One region of the Bacillus sp. M13(2017) genome, then DNA from elsewhere that is predicted to be linked to it. Evidence: predicted binding sites of a transcription regulator. Region 1 holds the regulator's gene; each other region holds the start of a gene.
What was found. The regulator Rex, encoded in region 1, represses fermentation and respiration genes when NADH is low (regulators of the CRP and FNR family bind a similar motif). The targets are predictions, from matches to a motif close to TTGTGAAATATTTCACAA.
Positions count from the first base shown of each region.

Region 2: a site for Rex is predicted at 1,717-1,734, ahead of arcA (arginine deiminase). Genes of this name have one in related genera too.
Region 3: a site for Rex is predicted at 2,003-2,020, ahead of CGQ22_RS11205 (L-lactate dehydrogenase). Genes of this name have one in related genera too.

Region 1 covers NZ_KZ268530.1:4,605-7,895, forward strand. Annotated here, with positions in the region: gene CGQ22_RS30640 (ABC-F family ATP-binding cassette domain-containing protein) at 1-888, opposite strand, end outside; gene CGQ22_RS30645 (redox-sensing transcriptional repressor Rex) at 1,076-1,705, shown strand; gene CGQ22_RS30650 (YdiK family protein) at 1,735-1,926, opposite strand; gene CGQ22_RS30655 (CPBP family intramembrane glutamic endopeptidase) at 1,923-2,672, opposite strand; gene groES (co-chaperone GroES) at 3,064-3,291, shown strand, end outside.
Region 2 covers NZ_KZ268508.1:87,503-90,793, reverse strand. Annotated here, with positions in the region: gene argF (ornithine carbamoyltransferase) at 1-361, opposite strand, end outside; gene arcA (arginine deiminase) at 392-1,624, opposite strand; gene argR (arginine repressor) at 1,892-2,341, opposite strand; partial or broken gene CGQ22_RS32960 (methyl-accepting chemotaxis protein) at 2,488-3,060, opposite strand.
Region 3 covers NZ_KZ268502.1:401,068-404,358, reverse strand. Annotated here, with positions in the region: gene CGQ22_RS11210 (PTS sugar transporter subunit IIC) at 1-938, opposite strand, end outside; gene CGQ22_RS11205 (L-lactate dehydrogenase) at 961-1,911, opposite strand; gene CGQ22_RS11200 (spore coat protein) at 2,157-2,405, opposite strand; gene CGQ22_RS11195 (hypothetical protein) at 2,419-2,604, opposite strand; partial or broken gene CGQ22_RS32415 (DUF2178 domain-containing protein) at 3,244-3,291, opposite strand, start outside.

The DNA of each region.
Region 1 (3,291 bases):
GCGACTTTGAGCCCGTTTCGTTGTAGAAGCGCGAGCTATATTCTTTTGAACGAAGTCCTCAAGTTTTGCGATTTCATCTTGTTGTTTTTCGTAACGTTTCATTTCTTGCTCATATAATGCTGATTTTAAGTCTAAATATTTACTGTAGTTACCAACAAATCGTCTGCTTTCTTTATTCGAAATTTCATATACTTGTGTAACGAGTTTGTCTAAGAAATAACGGTCATGTGAAACGATTAATATTGCGCCAGGATAACCTTGTAAATATTGCTCAAGCCACGTTAATGTTTCGATGTCTAAATGGTTTGTAGGCTCATCCAAAATAAGTAAGTCTGGTTTTGTTAATAATAATTTCCCGAGAGCTAATCTTGTTTTTTGCCCGCCGCTTAAAGTAGAAATCGTCGTCTGGTGCGTTTCAACTGGGAAGCCAAGGCCGCTTAAAATGGAGCGAATATCCGCTTCATATTGATATCCACCTTGATCTTTATAATTGAGTTGCAATTGGTCATACTCAGCTAACAATCTTTCATATGTAGCTTCGTTTGAAAAGTTTTCTTCTTTTCCCATTTCTTGCTCAAGCCTTCGAAGTTTTGTCTCCATTTGCTGTAAGTGGGTAAAGACGGTTAGCATTTCATCCCAAATTGTTAAAGACGTTTCTAGTCCAGTATTTTGAGCTAAATATCCGATTGAGACATCTTTTGGTTTTATAATTTCGCCACCATCATGAGATAATTCACCAGCGATTATTTTTAATAATGTAGATTTTCCTGCTCCATTCCTTCCAACTAATGCGATACGATCTTTTGTTTGTACTTCCAATTTTATGTTTGCCAGAATTGTTTCTGCACCGTATAATTTCGAAAGCGCGTTTACTTGTAATAAAATCAATGTTTTCACCTCAAATAATTTCTTAACTTTGCCATGTTTATATTTCTCAATCATACTAAAAATAGTGTATAGTTTAAAATAAAGAGAGAATACTTCTTCTCTTTATTATACAAGGAATTTAATGAGTGCTAAACTTCTGTATTTGATTAAAGTATATGAATAATGATAGGAAGAGAGGAGAGGTCATATGGATCAGCAAAAGATTCCACAAGCCACTGCTAAAAGATTGCCTCTATACTATCGATTTATCCAAAACTTATCTCTTTCTGGTAAGCAGCGTGTTTCATCGGCCGAATTGAGTGAGGCAGTAAAAGTAGATTCCGCAACAATACGAAGAGATTTTTCGTATTTTGGAGCGTTAGGGAAAAAGGGATATGGATATAACGTAAATTATTTATTATCATTTTTCCGCGAAACACTTGATCAAGATGATATAACACGTGTAGCACTTATTGGAGTAGGTAATTTAGGGACCGCTTTCTTACATTATAATTTCACGAAAAACAATAATACAAAAATTGAAATGGCATTTGATGTTAGTGAAGAGAAAGTTGGAACAGAAATCGGGGGCATTCCTGTATATCATTTAGATGAATTAGAAGAGAGATTATCAAATGATATACAAGTGGCAATATTAACAGTACCAGCCACAGTAGCACAAGCTGTAGCAGATAGATTAGCTGAAACGAGCGTGCACGGTATTTTGAATTTCACACCAGCGCGATTAAACGTATCAGAGAATATTAGAATTCATCATATTGACTTAGCTGTAGAGTTACAAACATTAGTTTACTTTTTGAAAAACTATCCACAATAAAACGCAGAGGAAGCGACCTCTGCGTTTTATTATTGTTTCTTCTTTGTGAATTTAACTAATATAAGGCGAAGTGCCAAATTAAAATCAATTGTTGCCATAACTGCAAATAGTATTGTCCACATATTCCAGATTGTATCTGTCACGTTCGTAATGGCCAAGCGTGTAAAGATACATCCAAGAAGGAAGTATAGTGCAGCCATGAACAATGGTGAGTTTCTCATACAAAAAATCCTCCGATAAAGCCTTGCATTTTTTCAGCTTCTTTAATCATTTCTTGAATTTGCTCATTGCTCATAAAAATTTGCCCAATAGCAACTAATGTATTCATCGCAACATGAGCTGCAATCGGAACGATAATACGTTTCGTCTTCACATATAAGAAGGCGAATACGAGCCCCATAGCAGTGTATACCAATAAGTGAGTAAAATCAAAATGAATTGCTGCGAATACAAGCGAACTAATGATAGCTGCAATAAAGAAGTTAAACTTCTTATAAAGTGCACCAAATAAAATTTTTCTAAATACGATTTCTTCTAAGATAGGTCCGATTATAGATACGACAATAAGGAACCAAGGTGTCGTTCTTGCAATTTCCATCAGTTTCATTGTATTTTCTGAACCTTGCTTAATTCCTAGTAGCTGCATCTCGATCATACCGGCAACTATTTGTGAAAAGAAAGCTAAGAAGAACCCGATGAAAATCCATCCAATAGTAGCTGGGACAGAAGAGCGCATTGCATCTAAATGCCTGTCACGAATATCTGTTCTAAGTAACCAAAGTATGATACATAATGCAACAAAGAAGCTAATAATTGCCCAGTGTCCCATTATGATTTGTCCTTTTTCCTCAATGGTAAATCCTCTATTATCATAGAGTCCTGTTTTTAGGAGAAGTGGTAATCCAACAACGCCAGATAACTGCATTAAAATGTATGTAACGATAATCCACCAGTATTGTTTCTTCAAATGGTTTAACCATCCTTTCTAACTCTAGTGTATGAGATAAGGTAGGATAACATGTAAATATGTTATCTACGATATAAACTTTCATTCGAATTATGATTTTTTTGTAAATCTTTATTTGAAATTAAAGTAGGAGACAGGAAAAAGTTGTACGTTTAGCGAAAACAACTTAGGGTGTCTTTCATATTGTAACATACGAGTAGGGGAAACAACGATTCATATAGTAAAGGCGGTATTCTATATAGAAAGTTTATATAGTAATTTGCGAAAAAATTATGATTTTTTTACTTGCAAAAGAAATTGAGATTATTTATTATTATAAGTGTGTTAGCACTCGGATGACTTGAGTGCTAATAAAAGAAATTTACATAACAAAATGAGGAGGTTATTGTTCATGCTAAAGCCATTAGGTGATCGCGTTGTAATTGAGCTTGTTCAAGCAGAAGAAAAAACAGCAAGTGGTATTGTATTACCAGATACTGCAAAAGAAAAACCACAAGAGGGTAAAGTTGTTGCAGTAGGTACTGGTCGAGTGCTTGAGAATGGTGAGCGTGTTGCTTTAGAGGTAGCAGCAGGTGATCTTATCATCTTCTCAAAATATGCAGGTACTGAAGTGAAATAT
Region 2 (3,291 bases), on a different contig from region 1:
AAGATTCTACAGTTTCATGACTAAATCCACGAAACTCAATTCCGTCAAACATACGCCCTAACACTTTTGCTGTATCCTCTACAGATTCTTTTTTCCCAAGTTGAATATCACCTTTCCCTAAATATTCAGGATTTGCCCCTAAATCTGTACATGCTACTGTAAATGCACAACGCGTACGAGTAGAAGTTTTTTCAAATAAGAGCGCTACATTTTTACCTTCTAAATAATGATGCGGGATACCATTTTTCTTTTTCTCTTTTAATTCTGCTGCCAAATCTAGAAAATATAACAATTCTTCTTGTGTAAAATCTTTTTCTGCTAGAAAGCTTCTTCCTTTTAAATTTGGTCTAGTCATTAACATACTTCATCCCTACTTTCTCCGTTATTTATACTAAATATCTTTACGAACAATTGGCATACTCATGCAACGTGGACCCCCACGACCACGAGATAATTCCGAACTTAGCACCTCAATCACTTCTATACCATGTTCCCGTAATAACGTATTGGATACATAGTTGCGATCATATGTAACAACTACACCTGGCGCGATTGCTAATGTGTTCGAGCCATCATTCCATTGTTCACGAGCAGAAGCAATTACATCCCCTCCTCCACATGGAATAAGAACTAATTCACTTAAGCCTAATACCTCTTTTAATGCTTCCATTAAAGAAGTACGATGTGTAATTTTAAGAGTTTCCTCATCTGATCCTTTTTCTAAAATATAAATATTCATATTCCCTTTTGGCCCTTGAATGGCTGGGTGAATTGTAAACTTGTCATAATCAACCATTGTAAATACTGTATCTAGATGCATAAATGCTCGGCATTTTGGAATTTCTATTGCTAACACTTTCTTAATTTTATTTTGTCGGCTAAAGAGATTTTTAGCTAAACGTTCAATTGCTTTAGCTGAAGTACGAGCAGATACTCCAATCGCAATTGTTTCTTCATTTAAAATTAGCTCGTCGCCACCTTCAATTGGAAATTTATAATCACGATCTAACCAGATTGGTACATTATGTTTTGCGAATCTTGGATGATATTTAATGATGTACTCCATGAACAATGATTCACGTCTACGCGCTGGTTCTCTCATCTTATTTATCGTTAAGCCATCGCCCACGCTAGCTGCTGGATCACGAGTAAAATATAAATTAGGCATTGGATCTAAGTAAAACGGATAGTGATCTTCCATTAATTCATATAAATGTGTCTTCTTACTTGTTTCAATTTCGTTTTTCCGTACACCGCCCATAATTTTTTGAATTAATTCTTCATTTGAAAAGGAAAGTAAATATTCTTTTAAAGTTTGATGTGCAACATTTACGTCGGCCTGTCCTTCTTTTAAAATACGATCAACAAATTCTTCTCGAAGTTTTTTATCTACTAACGCCTCAGCGGCTAGTTTTTCTAAATAAAGAACTTCAACACCCCGATTGCGTAACGTTTGTGCAAAATAATCATGCTCTTTTTGAATAATTGGTAAGTATGGAATATCGTCAAATAATAATTGCTGCAAATAATCTGGCGTCAAGTTTTCCACTTCTTTACCCGGTCGTTTTAATAAAACCGTTTGTAATTCCCCAATTTCTGAAGTAACATGTATCGGATGTTTCATTTGTTGTACCTCCTTTTAAATATGTTTGATGTCTTACAAGTACATAATAAATGCTCTGCACTTTCATCTTTGTGAAAGCATCCACATTATCATTGTGAAATATTAAACAAGTTATTTTTTTAAAATCATACGAATATGTATTTTTATAACAAACTATCTCGCTTTCTCAATAAAAAATACATATATTACGCATATATGTTGAATATTTAACTTCCTTATTTAAACAAAAATCCTGTTTTAATTTTATTAAAAACAGGATTTTTGTATCTAAATAATTAAATTTAATCTTTCTTCTATAATCTCCCTATCTGATTTCGACTGTGAAATTATAAGGCATGTATCATTTCCACATATACATCCTATTTTTTCTTTCCAATCTAACTCATCAAATAAAACACCAATAACATGTGCATTACCAGGTAATGTTTTAATAACCATTAATTGATCTACACAATCAATTTTTACAACAACTTCTCGTAATTTTTTCTTTAACTTTATATCAGTTTGTAAATGCTCTTCTGAGAAAACTTTATATATCATTAATCCTTCTTGAGAAGGTACCTTCGTTAAGTTTAACTCACGAATATCGCGAGAAACCGTAGCTTGTGTTACTAATACACCTTTTTTTGCTAACAATTCTACTAATCTTTCTTGCTTATCTATTTCATACTCCTTTACAAATTGTTTAATTAACCGTTGTCTTTTTTCTTTTTTCATAAAAGACACCCCTTTTAATATTATAGCTCGCTATAATTTTCATCCGAAAGGGACAGAAAAGAATGTTGCGGAAACGTTCATAGTTTAACTGTAAATATTAAATCAAGCTAAATAAAAAAGAGAAGAACAGCATTCTGTTCTTCCTTTTACATTGAAAATCGTTCAATTGTTTGTTTCAAATCAGTTGCTTGCTTCTCTAAATCCTTTAATAATTGATCGATTACTATCATATTTTTAGACTGTTGTAGCGTCACACGCGCCACTTCTTGCGAACCAGCTGACGTTTCTTCAGCAATTGCTGCTACAGCTTTTGTTTGTGCTCCTGTTTGATGAATGTGGCTCACTTGTTCATTCATATAACTACTAATTTGCTGAGTTGCATCGGCTACTTCCATAACACTTGATGACATTTCTTTTAAAATTAATTCCGTAGCTTCCCCACGTTTCGCCTCTTCTTTAGCTATTTTCACTTGTTCTGTCATTTTCATTGCAACTTGTTGTACTTCATCTTGCATATTCCGTAATAACTGCGATATGTTTCTTGCAGAATGATCACTTTCATCAGCAAGTTTACGTACTTCTTCCGCAACAACCGCAAAACCTCTTCCATGCTCTCCTGCGCGAGCTGCCTCAATAGAAGCATTTAGTGCTAATAAATTCGTTTGGCTAGCAATCGCACTCACAACAGACACAATATGTTCTACTTGTTTCATTCGTTCTTCTAACTTCTGTACATTTTGCATTGAATCTTCATTTTCTTTTGCCAATGTTTGAATACCTTGAATTAAAGACGTAAAAACACGAGTACTATGCCCTAAAGCTTCAACCATTTCTGAAGACAATGTATCAGACTGCTTCGCTTTTTCTTCTACTTCACTTGCAATAGACGTCGTTGTATCAACAGCAGAAACAATTGCTTGAATTGATGCCGCTGATTGCTCAGCGCCTGA
Region 3 (3,291 bases), on a different contig from region 1:
ACAGCTACTGGAATAACGATATAAGTAATTACCATCGCTGGGAGAACTCCCCATCCTTGGCTGGAAATTAAATTAATTGGTGCGATAAGAGAACTTAATCCAAGACCTGCAATTTCCTTTCCTGCTTCCAGTTGGAAAATTAATGCGGATACTGGACCGACTATAGCACTGGCGACGACAGTTGGAACGAGAATCATTGGATTTTTAGTGATATTTGGCAACTGTACTTTCGGAGTACAAAGGGCTTGAGCTAATATGCCACCTAAATTGTTTTCTTTCGCTGAGATGACAGAGAATCCGATAAACTGAGCGACGCATCCGGCAAGAGCAGCACCACCTGCAACACCGTCTAAGCTAAGTGCAATTGCTAACGCAGCTGATGAAGCTGGAGAGATAAGTAATAGTCCCCAAACTACTGCAATGACGATAGAAGCGATAAACGGGCTACCAGCCGAGCTATCTTTAATAAAAGCTCCAACTGCGTTTAAAACAGGAGTAATATTATGAGCTAACCAAATACCAACTAAACCAGAGCCTAATATTGCCGCAAATGGAACGAGCATCATATCTAAAGCAGTTTTTCCGCTTAAACGTTTACCAATATATACAGCTAAAGTTGCTGTTAATAAAGCACCGATTGGCTCACCTGTTTTAATAATTAGACCTGCTTCAGTAATTGAAATGGATCCGGCACCAATTGCTCCAGCCACCATAGCCGAGAAGATTACAAGGCCATTTGCACCGAGCATAAAAGCAATCCCGGCACCAATTGCTGGTGCCATAAGTGATTTTGCAACAACTCCGATTGTAATAAGTAATGGTATATCAACAATTCTTCCTATATTTTCGATCAGTAAACCAATTCCGAGGGATACGAAAATACCTTGTGCGATTCCAGCAGATGCTTTAAATACACGAGACATTATATATTCCTTCATTTGTTTCACCTTCTTCTATAAGTTAGTAACCAATTGTTTTCATATAATCACGTAAAATATCGTTTGATTTTGCGAATCGAGATTCTTCATCCTCTGTTAAATTGAGTTCTACAACTTCTCTTATACCGTCTCTAGTAATAATAGCTGGTACTCCTGTACAAATATCATATTCACCATACTCACCATCTAAAATGGCTGATACAGCAATGACACGGTGATCATCATTAAAGATTGAACTCGCAATATATGCTAGAGAATTTCCGATTCCGTAATAAGTAGTTCCTTTTCGCTTATAAATTTCCCATCCAGCTTTCGCAGTCTTCTCAACAATTTCATCTAAATCTATTTCACCAAATCGTTCTTTTTGTTCTTCTAAAATTTGCAGAATTGGCTTTCCACCAACAGTTACGTGAGACCAAGCAACCATTTGAGAATCACCATGTTCTCCCAATGAATACCCATGAATACTACGAGGGTCTACATGTAACATTTCAGATAAAATTGTTCTTAAGCGAGAAGAATCTAATGATGTACCTGTACCGATCACACGATTTCTAGGTAATCCAGATAATTTCCATACTTCATATGTAATAATATCAACTGGGTTCGATGCGAGTAAGAAAATACCATCAAATCCACTTTCCATTACGCCACCAACAACACTTTCCATAATCTTTGCACTTGCTCCTAAAGTATCTAAGCGACTTTGTCCAGGTTTTGGTGCTGGCCCTGCAGTAATAATAACAATGTCCATATCTTTGCAGTCTTCATAGCTTCCTGCATATACTTTTGTTCTTGTATTTGTAAAGTTAATGCAATGTGATAAATCCATTGCTTCCCCAACTGCACGTTCATGATTTATATCAATTAATAATAGCTCTTCGCAAATGCCTTGATTCACAATAGAATACGCACAACTTGATCCAACTAATCCAGTACCGATAATTGCAATTTTTCTTGTATGTCTTTTCATAGCAATCTCTCCTAAGTGATCATATAATCTATTTCTTTTGTTCTTTACACTCTTAATTATAGAGGTTATCACGATAGAAACCATGGATACTTTGTGAAATATCGAACAAAGTTTTTGTCCTTTTTGTGAATTGTTATATTCCATTTTCGTCATATTTGTTACAACTGGAAAAATATTTATTATGTATTTATTGACATACAAAAAATAAAACGAGCGAATTCATTTTCGCTCGTTTTTTCATCCTATTATTCTGCACTTAACTGACTTTTCAATTGCTGCACAATCATCGGATTCGCAGGTGCTGCTGGTTTATAATAACTCTTTTGCTTTGCGTACTCATACATATTACGTTGGCGCATCTCATCTTGATTACGAATTTGGATTAACGTTTGATGTAACTGCTCATTATCAGACTGAGCAATATAATTTGCATAACTTGTTAAACTTGCATTTAATCCTGCTAAATAATCATTTACCATATCTTTTTCATTCATGTTCCGCTTCCTCCTATCCTAAAAAAGTCATTAATTGTTGCTTCGTATTTCGTGCATCTTGTGCATCCTTTTGTAGCATTTGTTTCAGTTGTGGATCTGTACACGTCTGTGCATACTGCTCCAACTTGTTAATAATTGTTGCATGTCCACCGATTAAATGACGTAAATTTTCTACTTCAAGCTCTGTTAAATTTTGCATGGAATACTCCTACCTTTCTTCTTTCATTCTCCTTTAGTATTCTGTTCTTTTTAAATCGTATTCATGAAAAAGCTTTCTTACACTTCAAATCAATCACATCTATTTATAAATACAAAAAAATGTTATAATTACAGAAAAAATACAAAAATTAAAATTTTATCCTTATGTTACCTTGATAATTTACAAATATATTAAGAAGAGGTGCCTATGCAAAGAACATTTAAAGTTATCTTTTCATCATTTACACTATCCTATATATAAAATTACTAATTGATGTATTAACTTTAAAACCACTATTCACCTCTATACCTTTACATATATTATTTCTCATTTTTTTCTATTTATAGCACTTAACAATTATAAAAATCGTAACACTACATTTTTCTTATTGTTTATTAGTGCAACTCTATTAGTAAGTATTAGCTTCATTAAAAGTATTCTTATATAAAGGAGCAATGAACATGAAAACACATGACTTCCTTACAGAAATCCAGAAGGGCTCTGAGCCTAGTCCATATCAAGATCCCATCGTATTCAGTTTCGTTTGCTTTTTCTTAGCGATATATACATTTTTCAAACCTGCAAAATAATCTTATTAGATGAAAAAGAATCTCCAAACCATTAGAGACTCTTTTTCATCTAATATTTTCTTTTCAAAACTACGATAGTTAAAGCATAAGAACAAAG